DNA from 4 places in the Actimicrobium sp. CCC2.4 genome. Region 3 is predicted to be linked to each of the others. Evidence: predicted binding sites of a transcription regulator. Region 3 holds the regulator's gene; each other region holds the start of a gene.
The links. Region 3 encodes sigma-54, which starts transcription at its own class of promoters, with help from an activator protein. Its sites were predicted from a motif close to TGGCANGNAANCTGCTTT; they were not measured.
Positions count from the first base shown of each region.

Region 1: RHM62_RS06880 (urease accessory protein UreD) is a predicted target of sigma-54. The motif match lies at 1,788-1,805, and genes of this name have one in related genera.
Region 2: glnA (type I glutamate--ammonia ligase) is a predicted target of sigma-54. The motif match lies at 2,124-2,141, and genes of this name have one in related genera.
Region 4: RHM62_RS15810 (PQQ-dependent methanol/ethanol family dehydrogenase) is a predicted target of sigma-54. The motif match lies at 1,982-1,999, and genes of this name have one in related genera.

Region 1 covers NZ_CP133777.1:1,473,339-1,477,773, forward strand. Annotated here, with positions in the region: gene ureC (urease subunit alpha) at 1-257, opposite strand, end outside; gene RHM62_RS06870 (urease subunit beta) at 266-574, opposite strand; gene RHM62_RS06875 (urease subunit gamma) at 583-885, opposite strand; gene RHM62_RS06880 (urease accessory protein UreD) at 907-1,755, opposite strand; gene RHM62_RS06885 (DUF349 domain-containing protein) at 1,961-4,435, shown strand, end outside.
Region 2 covers NZ_CP133777.1:3,493,562-3,497,996, reverse strand. Annotated here, with positions in the region: gene RHM62_RS16095 (hypothetical protein) at 1-3, shown strand, start outside; gene RHM62_RS16090 (TAXI family TRAP transporter solute-binding subunit) at 88-1,425, shown strand; gene RHM62_RS16085 (rhodanese-like domain-containing protein) at 1,422-1,886, opposite strand; gene glnA (type I glutamate--ammonia ligase) at 2,274-3,689, shown strand; gene RHM62_RS16075 (DUF4124 domain-containing protein) at 3,864-4,349, shown strand; gene glnL (nitrogen regulation protein NR(II)) at 4,405-4,435, shown strand, end outside.
Region 3 covers NZ_CP133777.1:82,953-87,387, reverse strand. Annotated here, with positions in the region: gene RHM62_RS00445 (deoxyguanosinetriphosphate triphosphohydrolase) at 1-115, shown strand, start outside; gene RHM62_RS00440 (enoyl-CoA hydratase/isomerase family protein) at 143-1,240, opposite strand; gene hpf (ribosome hibernation-promoting factor, HPF/YfiA family) at 1,342-1,698, opposite strand; gene RHM62_RS00430 (RNA polymerase factor sigma-54) at 1,806-3,287, opposite strand; gene lptB (LPS export ABC transporter ATP-binding protein) at 3,300-4,073, opposite strand; gene lptA (lipopolysaccharide transport periplasmic protein LptA) at 4,082-4,435, opposite strand, start outside.
Region 4 covers NZ_CP133777.1:3,438,560-3,442,994, forward strand. Annotated here, with positions in the region: gene RHM62_RS15810 (PQQ-dependent methanol/ethanol family dehydrogenase) at 140-1,906, opposite strand; gene RHM62_RS15815 (DUF779 domain-containing protein) at 2,102-2,488, opposite strand; gene RHM62_RS15820 (hypothetical protein) at 2,622-2,939, shown strand; gene adh (aldehyde dehydrogenase) at 2,979-4,435, opposite strand, start outside.

The DNA of each region.
Region 1 (4,435 bases), 1.4 Mb from region 3:
ATGTCGGCCTTGACGATGCCCCAGTGATCGATGATGACGGCGTTGGTGATGACGGTGTCCATCACGTCAGCATGATTGCGCTGCGACTGGCCCATGCCGTCGCGGATCACCTTGCCGCCGCCGAATTTGACCTCTTCGCCGTAGGTCGCGAAATCCTTTTCGATCTCGATGAACAGATCGGTATCGGCCAGCCGGACGCGGTCGCCGGTGGTGGGGCCGAACATTTCGGCATAGGCTTTGCGGCTCATCGAACTCAAGGGCGAACTCATTTCAAGGCTCCCATCACTTTGGCATTGAAGCCATAGACTTCGCGCGCGCCGGCCAGGTCGACCAGTTCGACCGTGCGCTGCTGGCCCGGCTCGAAACGCACGGCGGTGCCTGCCGCGATATTGAGGCGCATGCCATAGGCCGCGTCGCGATCAAATTGCAGCGCCGGATTGGTCTCGAAAAAATGGAAGTGCGAACCGACCTGTATCGGCCGGTCGCCGCTGTTGGCGATGACCACGGTGGCCGTGCGGCGCCCGACATTGAGGGTGATCTCGCCCGGTTCGATCAGCATTTCACCTGGAATCATGGCGGCCTCTAGGGTATCGGTTGGTGGACCGTGACGAGCTTGGTGCCGTCCGGGAAAGTCGCTTCGACCTGGATGTCGGGGATCATCTCGGCGATGCCGTCCATCACATCGGCACGGGTCAGGATGCGGGTGCCGGCCGACATCAGTTCGGCCACGGTGCGGCCATCGCGCGCGCCTTCCATGATGGCCGCGCTGATGAGCGCGATGGCTTCCGGATAGTTCAGTTTTACGCCGCGCGCCATGCGGCGTTCGGCCAGCAGTGCTGCGGTAAAAATGAGCAGCTTGTCTTTTTCTCGGGGAGTCAGATCCATGGGTTTGCCTAGGGTAAAAGTTCAGGTATTCCAGATGCGCGGCACGACCGCCTCGCGCGCCAGTAGCAGCGGGCGCAGCGCCTGCCAGGCCTGCATCATCAGGCCTCGCGCGACTTCACTGGAGTCGCCCAGATGGCGCACGACGAGGATGGCTTTCAGTTGCGTGATGCCGACGTGCGGGCCGAGCCTCTCGCGCAGTGCGGTCAGTGCGCTTGGCGTGAGCGATTTGCCGGCCACCAGCAGCGTCGCGCAGACGGTCTTGCCGGCCAGTCCGAGCGGACTGTGCATGACGCTGCCGGTTCCCTCGATGCGGCCCTGCTCGAACCAGATCAGCTTGCCGTCGCGGCGTATCGTGCTGTGCTGTGCGATGGTGCCCGCGTTAAAAGTTTCGCCGGACGCAGTGCGACCAAAGCACAGGATGTCGCAGCCGACATAGGTCGCGTCACCCTGCAGCGTGATGGCGCTGTCGAGGCGCACGTGGGCGTTGTTGAAGAAGATGGTTTCCTGCGGCAGCCATTCCAGCGACGCCCCGGCGGCGACGTCGAGGCGCACGGTCTGGCGCGACACATGGCCATTGGCGCGATACCACTTGGCCGCGCCCGGCGTGCTGATGAAGACCGCCGCATCGCTGCCGACCCGCACCGTGATATCGAGCTGGTCGCCACCGACGACGCCACCGGGCGGATGGACGATGACCGCGTGGCAGACCGACGGATGTTCGGGATACAGCGTCTTCTGCACGCGTAACGGCCCGACATGTTCGCGCCCGGTCAGGCGCGTGGTGCCGGCATCGTTGACGAAGCCGAGCGACAGGCGCGCGTGCCAGTAGCTGCGGGTAGAAGAGGGCGATGAATGGCTGGCGTCGGGCATGTGGGAAGTAGGATGGTCGATGCTAATCGTGGGTAGCAGTATATGTGCCAACCGATTGGAGCCGATCACCGCCCTGTTTGCCAATTTCAGGTGCGTGACCGCTTCGCTCCGGTGCAGCAATTGCGCCTGGCCTGCAATTGCGCACGAACGCTGCGCCATCCATTGTTATGATGACGTTCCTTTTTTCTGCTGCGGCCTGCCATCCATGTTCGATTTCCTTTTCAAGCGCAAACCAAAAACTCCGCCGGCTCCTGTCGTAGTGGTCGTACCTGCCGCCGTCGCACCGACTGCGCAGCGCACTGCCGCGATGGCGGCAGCGACCGACCTGCAACATGATGAGGCGGCCAGTGTTGCCTTCCTGCTCGCCTGTGACTTTGCCGATGCCCGCTTGCTGGCGGCGCAGGGCGTGCACTCGGCAACGGCCTTGCAGCAAGTGCTGGGGGCAATGCGCAATACCGACCGGCGCGTCGCCAAGCTGATGCAGGCCAGGCTCGACCAGCTCGACGCGCAGCGCAAGCTGCTGACTCTGGCCACTGCCTGCATCGCCGATGCTGAACGACTCGCGGCCGACCCGGCCTTGACGCCGAACCAGGTCAGCGAACTGGATCGCCGCTGGCAGGCGCTGACGGCGATACCCGAACCCGAACTACAGGCTTTTGCCACAGTGCGCGTCACGCTGGCCGCACGGCTCGCCGCGCAAGCAGCCTTGCAGCGCGCGGTCATCGATACGCTGGCGCAATTGCGCGCCTTGCCCGGCGAGCATGCACCGGATGTCGTGCGCTCGACGCTGGATGCGCTCGATGCCGCGCTGGCCGGCTATCGTACCTCTGCCGATATCGCCGCCGTGCCGAAGCAGTTGCTGATCCAGTGCGACGAGGCCGCGCAGGTCTTGCGCGCGTCGCTGGTGGCGATCGAGCAGCAACACGCAGCCCGTCAGGCGCGTCTGACTCTGCTGGAAGAATGGGAAGCCGCCGCGCCGGAATCCTTGCAGGAATCGACCTTGCGACGCAGCTGGCAAGGCGAGGTCGCGCCGGACTGGCAGCAGCGTTTTGACGAACTGCTGCAGCGCGTGGTTGTTGCGCGTCCGGTCAAGGTCGCTGCCACCGTGACGGTCTCAGTGTTCCCGGTATCCGAACAGAAGCCGGTTTTTATCGAGGCCCTGCAAGCAATGGAGCAGGCGCTCGATGAAGGCAGCCTGCAAATCGCCGCCGAGGCTGACAAACGCTTGCGCGCGCTCGACCTCGCCGCCGTGCGGCCGACGGAAGCGCAGACCGCGCAACTGTCGCGCCTGCGGGCCGAACTCGGTCGCCTGCAGGGCTGGGCGCGCTGGGGCGGCAACGTCTCGCGAGAAGAATTACAGAAGGCCGCCGAAGCCTTGCCCGAACAGGCTCTGGCGATTGCCGAGCTGGCAAAAAAAATCGGCAGCCTGCGCGAGCGCTGGAAGTCGCTGGATGTATCGGCCGGTCCTGCGCCAAAAGAACTCTGGCATGGTTTTGATGCCGCCTGTACCGCCGCCTATGCACCTGTCGCTGCGCATTTCGGCAAGCTCGCTGAAGAACGTCAGGCCAACGTCGTGGTCGCCTCAGACATGATCGCCGACATGCAGCGCAATGCCGACGCACTGGCCGGCGTCGACCATCCCGACTGGAAAGCGGTGGCGCTGTTTTGCCAGCGCAGCCTGCAAAGCTGGCAGCGTCTGGGACCGACAGAGCGCAAGGAAAAGAAACGTCTGGATACCGAATTCAATACCGTCCTGCAGCGCCTGCGTGAGCCATTGGCCGCCATCCGCGCCACCGAAATCGGCCAGCGTGAACAGATGATCGCCGACGTCGAGGCGCTGTCCGCCAATGATCGCTCCGCACTCGACACGCTGCGCGCGCTGCAGGATCGCTGGCAGGAATGCGCGAAGGCCTTGCCGCTGGAGCGCAATGACGAGCAGGCGCTGTGGAGCCGCTTCCGTGCGGCCTGTGATGTGGTCTTTGCCCGTCGCAAGGAAGCCGCTTCCGAAGCCGATGCCGGCCGGATCGACAACCTGCAGGCCAAAGAAGCGCTGTGCCTCGCGCTGGAACAGGCCGGCACACTGGCGATCCCGGAAGTGGCCAGCCTGCTGCGGGAAACCGCCACTGCGTGGCAACGCGCCGGCCATGTGCCGCGCGCCTCCGAAAACGCGATCGACACGCGCTACCGCCAGGCTGTGGCCGGCTTGCAGTTGCAGGTGGATCATGCACAGCGGGCCCGCGATGCGCTCGCCAAACAGGCGATCCTGGTCAAGCTGCAGTTGTGCCAGCAAGTCGAATCCACACTGGTGAGTGGTGACGGCGATGCGGCCGCGTTGCAGGATCAGTGGCAGGCACTGCCGGCGCTGACAGCACCGTTCGAGCGCGCGCTGGGCCAGCGCTTCGGGCAGGCGCAGGTCGCGGCGCAGCAAGCCGACACCGGCTACGCGGCGACTCTGGAAGCCAACCGCGCGGTGCTCGGGCGCGAATTGCTGCGTATGGAAATTGTCTTGTCGCTCGATAGTCCTGCCGAACTGATGCGCGAACGCTTGCAATTACAAGTCGAGGTTTTACAGGTAGCGCTCAAGTCCGGCCAGCCGGTGGCGACCGAACAGCAGATGCTGGTGGCTTTGTGCAATTTGCCGGCGCTGGCAGATGGTCCGGCGACCGCGCGCTTGCAGCGG
Region 2 (4,435 bases), 740 kb from region 3:
TGATTCCTCCGGGCGTGCTATTTTTCCACTTGCACGCTAGCCGGATTGTCGGCATGGTGTCTCGACTCGTCCGAAGTGCGCCATGGCATGCCAAAAATTTTTGATTTCACCCGATTTTCGCTGCGCGACTTGTTCGCTACCGCAGCACCGACCCTGCTCGCCATCGCCGTGGTGGGTTTGCTCGTCTATTGGCTGGCAGATCCGTCACCGCCGTCACGTGTCACGATGTCAACCGGGCAGGAAAACAGTGCTTACGAACTGATCGGAAAAAAATACGCTGCCGAGTTGGCGCAACGCAATATTAAGGTCACGCTCGCACCGTCGCTAGGGTCGCAGGAAAATCTGCAACGGCTGATGGATCCGGACTCGGGAATTGATATCGGATTTGTTCAAAGCGGTTCTACCGAACAGGACGCCGCGGAGCGGCAGGGACTCATTTCTCTGGGGAGTTTATTTTCCGAACCGGTGTGGCTGTTTTATCGCGATAGCCATGACATCACTCAACTGAATCAGCTCAAGGGACTGCAGATCAATGTCGGGCCGGAAGGCACGGGCGTGCCGCTATTGTTCAGGAGACTGTTGTCGGTGAACGGTATTGAACCGGTTGAACTGACATTGGGGACGCTCGAAAATACCCCCGCAACAGTCGCCTTGTTGGCCGGAACGATCGACGGCATGGTGTTCAGTTCGGCGCCGGATGAATTGCTGATCCAGATGCTGCTGCAAACGCCAGGAATCAAATTATTTGATTTCACGCAAGCCGAAGCTTACACACGACGATTCCCTTTTCTGTCGCATGTCGTGCTACCGCGCGGTATCGTAGACCTCGGGCGGGATTTGCCGGCACGCGACTATCAGCTCATTGCACCAACCGCCACGCTGGTTGCGCGGGCGTCGATGCATCCGGCGCTGGTCGACCTGTTCGTCCAGTCTGCGACAAACATCCACGGTGGCGCAGGTTGGTTCCACAAACGTAATGAGTTCCCGACGGCTAACTTTACCGAGGTTCCGGTAGCGGCTGCGGCAGCGAAGTTCTATCAGACCGGCCCGTCATTTCTGCAGCACTATTTTCCGTTCTGGTTGTCGAGTTTCATGGAACGCATGTGGGTCGTCGTCGTTGCTGTCGGAGCACTATTCATTCCGTTGTCACGCATCGTGCCGCCGCTGTATGTGTGGAAGGTGCGTTCACGGGTCTATCGCTGGTACGGCCAGTTGCGGGCAGTCGAACAGGCTATTGAGGGCGTGTTACCGCCCCAACGCCGGGATGTCTATGCCCACCAGCTTGCCCGACTCAACCAGATTGAGGAAAAGGTTAACCAGATCTCTATTCCTTTGTCGTTTGCCGAGGAGCTCTACGGATTGCGCAGTCACATCAATTTTGTGCGCAAGCGCATTCTCGGTTTGCAGCAGGTCGCGGAGGGTTAAGCCCCTATCCACGGCAACCCTGCCTTGCACCATCCGGCTACCGTCTTGCGATGGCCGTCGGTATCGCGGTCGCCTTCGAAACCTTCCAGAATGTCGAAGCAATGCCGATAGCCGGATTCGGTGGCAAGCTTCGCTGCGTGGCGCGAGCGGACGCCAGAGCGGCACAGGAACAGGACGATGGTGTCTGCGCTGGCCAGGGCGGATAGTTCCTGTATGAAATGCGAATTGGGAACGGAGCCCGGATATAAGCTCCATTGCACGGCGAGGTGCTGAGCTTCCGCAATATTGACTTTGCCGACCCAGTCACGCTCGGCATTGGTCCGGACATCCACTAGCCGGATGTCGGGGTTATCAGCCAGTAACGCAAACGTATCGACCGGCGTGAGGGATCCGGCATAGGGCAAAGCATGGTCCTGGCCGTATTCGCGGGCGCGGGCCAATAAGTGTTCAGTCGATGTCATGCTGAAATCCAATCATGAAAAGTGGCAAGGGAGTAAACACATTCTCTGTTTAAGTTGGTGCGCTTTTGGTCGATTAAAATGCGACTGCACCAAGATGAAGAATTCGTACAGGATTCGGCACCATTGTGGCAGTGTCGTTGGCGGTACGATTCAGCGAAAAATTAAAGAACAGGCAGGATGCGCGCCAATATTGCCTGACTCCGGCATAATTTCGAGTGCCATAATTCGCGCCGGTCTTGGCATGGAATCTGCTATTGAATCTGCTATTATTTCACGCTGAGTTTTGGAACGTACGTAGCTTGCTGTTGACTACTTTCACATGCAATCATTCGGCTCACGACCATTTCGCACATTTTGGATTTTATTGATCTATCAGAGGAGATTCGCATGGCAATGACGGCAGCAGAAGTACTAAAAATGGCGAAAGACAACGAAGTCAAATTCGTTGATTTCCGTTTCGCCGATACCCGCGGTAAAGAACAGCACGTGACGGTTCCGGTTTCCCATTTCGACATGGACAAATTTGAGTCGGGTCATGCATTCGATGGCTCCTCCATCGCCGGCTGGAAAGGCATCGAATCCTCCGACATGATCCTGATGCCGGATCCAAACACCGCCAACATCGATCCATTCATGGAAGAAACCACGATGTTCATGCAGTGCGATGTCATCGAGCCATCCGATGGCAAGGGTTACGACCGTGACCCGCGCTCGATTGCCAAGCGCGCTGAAGCCTACCTGAAATCCTCCGGCCTGGGCGACACCGCCTACTTTGGTCCTGAGCCGGAATTCTTTATTTTCGACAGCGTACGCTGGAAGATCGGCATGGACGGTTGCTTCGTCAAGATCGATTCCGAAGAAGCCTCATGGAGCACCGGCGAGAAATTCGAAGGCGGCAACACCGGCCATCGGCCAGCCGTCAAGGGTGGTTACTTCCCGGTTCCGCCAGTCGATAGCATGCAGGACATGCGTTCGGAAATGTCGCTGATTCTTGAAGGCATGGGTATTCCTGTCGAAGTGCATCACCATGAAGTTGCCGGTGCCGGCCAGAATGAACTCGGTACCCGTTTCTCGACCCTGGTCGAGCGCGCCGACTGGACCCAGAACCTGAAATACGTGGTCTGGAATGTGGCGCACACCTACGGCAAGACGGCGACCTTCATGCCTAAGCCTATCGTGGGTGACAACGGTTCAGGCATGCACGTCCATCAATCAATCTGGAAAGATGGCAAGAACCTGTTCGCCGGCGACGGCTATGCCGGTCTGTCCGAGTTCGCGCTGTACTACATCGGCGGCATCATCAAGCATGCCCGTGCACTCAACGCCATCACCAACCCGGGTACGAATTCGTACAAGCGTCTGGTGCCAGGCTACGAAGCACCGGTCAAGCTGGCCTACTCAGCTCGTAACCGTTCGGCATCGATCCGCATCCCGCATGTGCCGAATCCAAAAGGCCGTCGCATCGAGACCCGTTTCCCGGATCCACTGGCCAATCCTTACCTGTGCTTCTCGGCACTGATGATGGCTGGTCTGGATGGCGTGCAAAACAAGATTCATCCGGGCGAAGCAGCCTCGAAAGACTTGTACCATTTGCCGCCGGAAGAAGACGCGCTGATCCCGACTGTCTGTTCGTCACTTGAGCAAGCGCTCGAGTACCTCAACAGCGACCGCGAATTCCTGACCCGTGGTGGTGTATTCAGCGACAGCATGATCGATGCCTACATCGAACTGAAAATGCAGGAAGTCACGCGTTTCCGCATGACGACGCATCCGGTCGAATTCGACATGTACTACTCGCTGTAAGACGTCGCTAAGCTGACGTGTAGTGCAAAGAAGGGCGGGATTTTTCCCGCCCTTTTTTATTTTGTATCCGCTCTCCGTGTTGTACGCCGGCGTGTGCGGTGGATCACCGTTTGTAATGCTCAGCCGCTTGTCCTAAACTGGCAGTCCGTCTGATCCGTTCCCTGAATGAAATTTATGAAACTCCCCGTATGCGGCGTCATCCTGTTTTCTCTGTGCCTGCATCAGGCCCATGCCCAGAACGAAGTATTCCTGTGTGTCGATGAGCGTGGTAACAAGGAGTACAAGAACACCGGCACAACCAAGGGTTGCAAAAAAATCGATTTGCCCGGCATGACCATCATTGCCACGCCAAAGCGTGCGCCAGTGGCAGCGAGCAGTACATCAGCCAAGGGCGCGTCGGGAGATTTTCCGAAGGTAGACAGCGAGATCCAGAAAGCGCGTGACAACGACCGCCGCCAGATACTGCTCGACGAATTGAAATCCGAAGAGGAAAAACTCGCCGGGATCAAGAAAACCTATAACGGTGGCGAGCCGGAACGCCAGGGTAACGAAAGCAACTATGCCAAGTACCTCGATCGCGTGGCTGGCATGAAAGAAGAAATCGGCCGTTCCGAAAAAAATATTGAAGCCCTCAAGCGCGAACTCGGCAATCTCAAGTGACGCCGGAACGTGCATCAACCGCGCCGCGTGATGCGGCCTGCCTGTCTGGATCATCGTGAAAATCTCTGTTAATTCCGTTGCAGGTC
Region 3 (4,435 bases):
CCGCGAAGGTGATGCGACCAGCCAGGTGCGCAAGGTGGCCGACTACATCGCCGGCATGACGGACCGCTATGCGATCCGTGAACACCGGCGGATATTCAGGATGGACGAACTCTAAGCCGGGTCGGCCGTCGCAGCGAAAAATTTATTGATCAATGAGGTGCCGCAGCGGATGGGCATGGTCCGGCCAGACCGGCGCGAAATAGCCATCGACCATCTCCTGCGTTACGTCTTCCAAACCGGCCGGCTGCCAGTGCGGCTGGTTGTCCTTGTCGATCACCACCGCACGTATCCCCTCCAGTACCTCGCCCTGCGTGAAAGCGTGTCGCACCATCGTGCGTTCCATGCGCAGGCAGCCTGCAAGATCTTGCGCTGCGCCCTGTCGTAATTGGCGCAAGGTCACCGCCATCATCAGCGGCGAGCGCTTCTGCATCGTCGCCAGTGTCGCCTGAGCGAACGCACTGTCGTCGCCGGCCAGCGAGTCAGCAATCTGCGTGACCGACGCGAACCGGAAATGCGTGTCGATGCTCGCCTGCTGCTGCGCCAGTTTGCTCCCGGCCGGATCGCACAGGCTGGCAAACGGTGCGGCATACGCGCGAATGGCAGCGCGCACATCGCCACCTGAAAACTGATCGAGCAAGGCCTCCAGTCCGGCCAGCGCACCCCCCGGCAGGAACACATCGGCCAGTCCGGCGTAGAGCGCATCGGCAGCGCCTATCATCTCGCCGCTCACGCCCAGATACGTGCCCAGTTGCCCGGGTGTGCGCGACAGAAAATAGCTACCACCGACATCTGGGAACAAGCCGATATTGACTTCGGGCATGGCCATTTTCGTGCGCTCGGTGACGATCCGCAAGCGGTTCTGCGGACCACTTTGCGCCAGCCCCATGCCACCCCCCATGACGATGCCATCCATCACGGCGATCCAGGGTTTCGGATAAAAATGGATCAGGTGGTTCAGTGCATACTCTTCGGTAAAAAAATCATCCAGCGCTGCGCTGCCGCCTTGGGGCGTCGACCCGCCGGCCTGATGAAAAAAGCGGATATCTCCACCGGCACAAAACGCCTTCTCGGTGCTGCCGCGTAGGATCACAGTCTGGACGGCGGCGTTATCACGCCAGTCGAGCAGCACGTGAGTCAGGTCGCGCACCATCGCGAGCGACAAGGAATTGAGGGCCTTCGGACGGTCCAGTGTGATGTGGCCTGTTGCGTTGCGGATCTGGGTCTGGATGAGAGCGGTCATGGTCGGATTCGATTGTGCACAAGTCAATTGCGTGAAATTAAAAAGGGCGCAATCAATGCGCCCTAAATGGAATGTGCCGGTCTGCCCGGCAGCGGGTTCGATCAGGAGGAGGCGGCTATCACAACCGGGTCAGGGATGTGTTTGATGGCGTCGTGCTGATGATCCTGCAATTTGGTTTTGTACTTGATGACCTGGCGATCGAGCTTGTCGATCAGCGCATCAATTGCGGCATAAAGATCCTCCGCAATACTCTCGGCGTGCAAGTCTTTGCCGCGCAGATGCAGGTTGATTTCTGCTCGCTGCCGCTTTTCTTTTTCCGGGAGTTTTTCTACCGTCAGGATGACGGCAATATCAATGACATGGTCGAAATGGCGCTTGATACGCTCAAGCTTGCTTTGCACATATTCACGAATGGCAGGTGTCACTTCGAGGTGGTGTCCACTGATTGTGAGATTCATACAGCGCTCCTTTGAATAATGCCGATGGAGGTTCGGAGGTGACCCCGCTACGGAAGGGTAGCTTCGAACACAACGACAGTACAACATGACAAATGAAACTACAGAAACTACAGGGCCTTGCGCAGGTTGACGGGAGGGATTTTCAGGGCTTCGCGATATTTTGCGACCGTACGCCTTGCCACTACCATACCCTGTTCTCCCAGCATGTCTGCGATCTTACTGTCAGAAAATGGAATCTTCGGGTCTTCAGCTCCTATCAATTGTTTGATGAGTGCCCGTATTGCCGTCGATGACGCTTCGCCGCCCGTTTCGGTGGCAACGTGGCTGCCAAAAAAATATTTCAACTCGAACATGCCATGCGGGGTCAGCATGTATTTCTGGGTTGTCACACGTGAGATGGTGCTCTCGTGCAGTCCGAGTGTATCAGCAATCTCACGCAAGACAAGGGGGCGCATGGCGACCGCGCCATGGGAAAAAAAGTTCCGCTGACGCTCGACGATGGCCTGTGCAACCCGCAGGATCGTATCGAATCGCTGGCGCATATTTTTGATCAGCCACTTGGCTTCCTGCAGCTGCGACGTCAGCGATCCCTCACCTTTGCTCTGCTTGAGAATGTTGGCGTACATGGCATTGACCCGCAGTCGTGGCATCACGTCATGGTTGAGCATGACTTGCCAGCCGGTCTTGGTGCGCTTGACGATCACGTCCGGCACCACGTAGTCCGAGGTGCCGCCGCCGAAGATCGCACCCGGGTGCGGATTGCACTGGCGGATCACGCTCTGGGCTTCGCGCAGATCCTCGTCATCGCAGTCGAGGGCTTTCTTGAGCTTGCTGAAATCGCGCTGTGCAAACAGCGGCAGATAGTCCTCGACGATAACCAGTGCCATGCGCCGGGTCACCATCGCGATGCCGGGAAAACGCCGTATCTGCAGCGCCAGGCACTCGGCCGCGTGGCGGGCGCCGACGCCGGGCGGATCGAAGCTCTGCAGCAGTTTGAGCGCGATGGTCAGCTCTTCGGCTTCAACGTCGAGTTCGGCCGGCAAGCGCTCGAGCATGGCCTCCAGCGTATCGTCGAGGTAGCCATTGTCATTGAGCGCATCGATCATCAATTCGACCAGCGCGCGATCGCGCGGGTTGCGCACCGTGACGCGCATTTGCTCGAGCAGGAATTCGCGCAGCGTGGATTCGTGTGCTTCGAGCTGCGGCCTGGCATCGTCGTCTTCCGGCGCTTTCGAGGTGCGTGCAACGTCATCAAAACTCCAGTCCGCATCGGTGCTTGGCGTGGCGTCGCCGGCATCGTTCTGGTCCGGCGCGGGGGCTTCCGATTCGGACGATGAAGGCGCTGCGTTGGCGTCTTCGCTGGCCCCTTCCTGACGGATACCTTCGGCTCCGAGCGCGCCATCCGCCAGCAGACGGACCGAGTGATCGAGCGGATCGTCGAGCCGTTCCAGCAGCGGATTATCGGTCAGCATTTGCTCCAGTTCCTGATGCAGTTCCAGCGTCGACAGTTGCAACAGGCGGATCGATTGCTGCAATTGCGGCGTCAGCGCAAGATGCTGGGAGGTGCGGAGCTGGAGGGATTGTTTCATTCTTGTTTGTGCTTACATCCGGAAGTGTTCGCCAAGATAGACCTGGCGCACCAATTCATTGGCAATGATCGCATCCGGCTTGCCGCTGGCCAGCACTGCACCTTGATTGATGATGTAGGCGCGGTCGCAGATACCCAGGGTTTCGCGCACATTGTGGTCGGTGATCAGCACGCCGATACCGCGTTCTTTCAGGAAGCGCACGATGCGCTGGATTTCGATCACGGCAATCGGATCGACGCCGGCGAAGGGTTCATCGAGCAGCACGAAGCGCGGATTACTGGCCAGCGCGCGGGCAATCTCTACGCGGCGTCGCTCACCGCCGGAGAGCGACATGGCCTGGCTGTCGCGCAGCTTATCGATCTGCAAATTCTGCAGCAAGGTGTCGAGCCGTTCATTGATGACGGACTTGGTCAGCGTCTTGCCATGGTCATCGTGCTGCAGTTCCAGCACGGCGCGGATGTTTTCCTCGACGGTCAGCTTGCGAAATACCGAGGCTTCCTGCGGCAGATAGGACAGACCCAGCACCGCGCGTCGATGGATAGGCAGACGCGAGATATCGATGCCATCCAGACGGATTTCACCGGCGTCCGATGGCACCAGGCCGACGATCATGTAGAACGACGTCGTCTTGCCGGCACCGTTCGGCCCGAGCAGGCCGACCACTTCGCCGCTGGCCACATCGAGCGAGACATCGCTGACAACCTGGCGGATTCCGTAGCTTTTTTTCAGGCCGGTGACGATCAGTTTGCTGCTGCTATTGGTGAAGGAGTCAACCGGTGTCGACATGGCATTGATCATTTGGGCACACCCGGTGTGCGTGGCTGGATCGTCGCCTTGATGCGTCCGGCACCGGCCTTGCTGTCCTGTCCTGCGGGCGTGTTGTTGACCGAGAAAAATTCGCTGCGGCTATCGTAGGAAATGAATTCTCCTTCGACTTCGTCCGTCGGCGTCTTGCCATCGAGACGGCGCATCTTTGCCTTCGAAAACAACTTCACCAGTTCGGTCTTGCCATCGTATTCAATACGTTCGGCTTCGCCTTCTATCCACAGATTCTCGCCGCCATCACGCTTCTGTCGAAAGCTGGCCAGGCTGCCAGGTGCAGCATATAAGGTGGCGAACTGATAACCGGCCGGGTCTTGCACAACGAC
Region 4 (4,435 bases), 800 kb from region 3:
GACACGGACTGCGACGCCAAGCCAGTCGGTCGATATGACTGCCCGTCCAATACAAAAGGCCAGCGCATCAGAGCGCTGGCCTTTTCTTTCGCGACTACTGCATACCGGGTCACCCGACACCGGTAGGTCGATTACATGCTTACTTCGATGCAACCGCCGTCGATCCCGCCAGCTTGAAGACCCAGACCGATCCGCCTTGCTCAAGGTAGCTGACCTTGGCCGCCACGTCGCCACCCCACAGCGGCACGGCACCACCCCAACCCGAGACTACCGCCACGTATTGCACGCCGCCATCCATCCAGGTGATCGGTGGTGCCACGACGCCGGAGCCGGTCTGGAATTTCCAGAGTTCCTTGCCGGTGCGGGCATCAAGTGCTTTCAGGAAGCCTTCCGGCGTACCGTAAAACACCAGGTCGCCAGCGGTGGTCATCACGCCACCCCACAATGGCGCGACGTTCTTGTTCTCCCAGACGATCTTGCCGGTCTTCGGATCCATCGCGCGCAAGGCACCGATGTAGTCGTCATTGATGGTCCGGATGGCAAAGCCGGCACCCAGGAAGGCCGCGCCTTTTTTGTAGCCGACCGGCTCATTCCAGATTTCCATGGCCCATTCGTTGGCAGGCACATAGAACAGGTTGGTCTTCGGACTGTAGGCCATCGGCATCTGGTTTTTACCGCCGAGGAAAGATGGCGCGGCGTACACGGTCGTGCCTTTCTTGCCGTCCGCCCCTTTGGTCGGATCGCCGGGACGACCTGCTTCGATGTAGTTCGGACGACCGGTTTTCAGGTCGATGCTGGAGGCCCAGGTAATTTTCTTGACGAACGGGAAGGCGTTTTCCAGCTTGCCGCTTTTGGCATCAAGCACGTAGAAAAAGCCGTTGCGGTCAGCCTTGCCGCCCATGCGCTTACCGCCCATGTCGAAGGTGATCAGTTCATTGACGCCGTCGTAGTCCCAGCCATCATGCGGCGTGGTCTGGTAATGCCACTTGATGTCGCCGGTCATGACGTCGAGGGCGACCGTCGAGGAGGAATACAGGTTGTCGCCAGGACGCAGATGGCTGTTCCAGGGCGACGGATTGCCGGTGCCGAAATACGCGAGGCCGGTGGTGGCGTCATAAGTGCCGCCCAGCCAGGTCGCTGCGCCGCCGGTTTTCCAGAGTTCGCCGGGCCAGGTTTTGTTGAGCGTGCCGGAAATCCCGAGTTCGGTTTTCTTGCCATCCTTGTCGTACTTGTAGCCCATGTGACCTTCGACGGTCGGACGCATCCAGATCAGCCTGCCGGTCATCGGGTCGCGTGCTTCGACCCGGCCGACCACGCCGAATTCGCCACCGGAGACGCCAGTCAGCAACATGCCTTTGGCGATCAGCGGCGCGGCGGTGTTCGAATAGCCGGCGGCGTAATCATCGATCTTTTCTTTCCAGACGAGGTTGCCGGTGGCTTGATCCAGCGCGACCAGCTGGGCATCGAGGGTACTGAAAATGACGAGGTTACCGAACAGCGCAGCGCCGCGGTTGACCACGTCGCAACAAGGCATGATGCCTTCCGGCAGACGGTGCTCGTACTTCCAGATCTTCGCGCCGGTCTTCACGTCCAGCGCGTAAATACGCGAGTACGAACCGGTGACGAACATACGGCCGTCGTGGACCACCGGTTGCGATTCCTGGCCGCGCTGCTTCTCGCCGCCAAATGAAAACGACCATGCCGGTACCAGGCCGCTAATGGTTTTAGTGTTGAGCTGGGTCAGCGTCGAATAGCGCTGACCCTGCGTGCCCATGCCGTAAGACAGCACGTCGTTGCCTGATTTTTCATCATTGGCAATCATCGCGTCCGTCACGTCGACGGCATGCGCCGGCAACGCGCCGGCTAGCGCGCTCACAATCAGTGTCCCCAACAATTTTTTGTACATAGTCCCCTCCGGTTGAATGAAATGCGCTTCAGGCTGTGATCGGTCTGGGCCGGGCAATGCAGTCCTGATGCTCTATAGGCAATCGGCGTGCCATCGGTATCCGGCCGTTTCGAGCGGTAAAACCGTCCGTCTGGTACACCGTTGTTGCGTCAAAAAAGTTCACTGTCACAAAACACCACAGCACAACGGCAGTTATTACGGGCGCGCCAGCACTATCGTTTCGAGCGCCAGGTTTTCGGCATCGGTGAACAGGCGCGAGCGGGTCAGGAAGCGCTTGCCGGTGCCGTTATCGAGCGAGAACATGCCGCCCATGCCGGCCACCACGTCGATGATTAGCTGGGTGTGTTTCCAGTAGACGAACTGGTCGTGGCCCATGAAAAATGGCGTGCCATCGAGGCTGCCGAGATAGACATCGTCGTCACTGACCTGGAACTCGCCTTGCGCGTAGCACAGCGGCGAGCTGCCGTCGCAGCAACCGCCGGACTGGAAGAACATCAACTTGCCGTATTTTTGCTGCAGCGTGGCCAGGAAGGCGTGGGCGCTGTCGGTGGCAATCACGCGCGGGACTGAATCGGTAGTCATCATTTCTTCCTTGAAAAAAGGTCGGGGGGATGAGCGCGTGGGACCCATGACGCATCCATCCTACCGACTGGTAGGGTGCAATAACCGTAGGGCATTGCACCGAATGCACTGTCTGCGGTAGCTGATTCTGTCTGTGCTCCGCCACGACCAAGCCGGGGGCGGCCCGGCAGCCGGTCCCTTCTTTTTGCTTCGCCAAAAAGAAGTCACCAAGAAAAAGGCGACCGCGAGACTGCTGCCCTTCGGGTTCCCAAAAACGGTAGCCAGTCAGGGGGAGGGCCGCAAACTCGCTTCGCTCAAACAGTGCGGCAATCTGATCCCCTGCCTGACTCCGGCTTTTGGCAGCTGCCTCAATGCGGGGCACTTCAAAAGCCACGTCAACGTCAACGTCAACGTCAACGTCAACGTCAACGTCAACTTCAACTTCAACTTCAAAACCAGCTTCGTCGCGTGAGCACGGCTGTGCCCACACGTGCCTGCAACAACGGGGTTGTTAGAAAAACCCCATCGCGTTCGGGCTATAACTCACCAGCAGATTCTTGGTCTGCTGATAATGCTCGAGCATCATCTTGTGATTTTCGCGGCCGATACCGGATTGCTTGTAGCCACCGAACGCGGCATGGGCCGGATACAGGTGATAGCAGTTGGTCCAGACGCGACCGGCCTGAATGCCACGCCCGACCCGGAATGCACGCGACCCGTCGCGGGTCCACAAGCCCGAACCAAGACCATACAAGGTGTCGTTGGCGATCTCGAGCGCTTCGTCTTCGTCCTTGAAAGTCGTCACCGACACCACCGGCCCGAAGATCTCTTCCTGGAAAATACGCATCTTGTTATTGCCCTGAAAGATAGTCGGCTGGACGTAGTACCCGCCGGCCAGATCGCCTTCGAGCATCTTGCGTTCGCCGCCGATGAGGCACTTGGCGCCTTCCTGTTTGCCGATGTCCAGATAGGACAGGATTTTTTCGAGCTGCTCATGCGAGGCCTGCGCACCGATCTGCGTCGACATCTCGAACGGGTTGCCTTGCTTGATGGCGGCGACGCGTTTGACGGCGCGCTCGATGAAGCGCTCGTAGATCGATTCCTGGATCAGCACGCGCGACGGGCAGGTGCAGACTTCCCCCTGGTTCAGCGCAAACATCGCAAAGCCTTCGAGGCACTTGTCAAAGAAGGCATCGTCCTGGTCCATCACGTCGGCAAAGAAAATGTTCGGCGATTTGCCGCCTAGTTCCAGCGTCACCGGGATGATGTTCTGTGCGGCGTATTGCATGATCAGGCGACCGGTACCGGTTTCGCCGGTGAAGGCGATCTTGGCGATGCGCTTGTTCGAGGCCAGCGGTTTGCCGGCTTCGAGGCCGAAACCGTTGACGATGTTGAGCACGCCCGGTGGCAGCAAATCCTTGATCAGGTCAACCCAGACCATGATCGACGCCGGCGTCTGTTCGGCCGGTTTCAGGACGATGCAGTTACCGGCAGCCAGTGCCGGCGCCATTTTCCAGACCGCCATCAGGATAGGAAAATTCCACGGAATGATCTGGCCGACCACGCCCAGCGGCTCATGAAAATGATAGGCGTAGGTTTCGGCATCGATCTGCGAGACGCTGCCTTCCTGGGCGCGGATGCAACCGGCGAAGTAGCGGAAATGATCGATCGCCAGCGGGATATCAGCCAGCGTGGTTTCGCGGATCGGCTTGCCGTTATCGATGGTTTCGGCCAGCGCCAGCAAGCCCAGATTGGCTTCCATGCGATCGGCGATTTTGTTGAGGATATTGGAGCGATCGGCCAGCGATGTTTTGCCCCATGCCGTCTTGGCAGCATGCGCGGCGTCGAGGGCGAGTTCGATGTCTTCGGCCGTGGAACGGGCGATTTCGCAAAATGCCTTGCCGACGATCGGACTGACATTCTCGAAATATTCGCCTTTGACCGGCGGGACAAATTTGCCGCCGATGA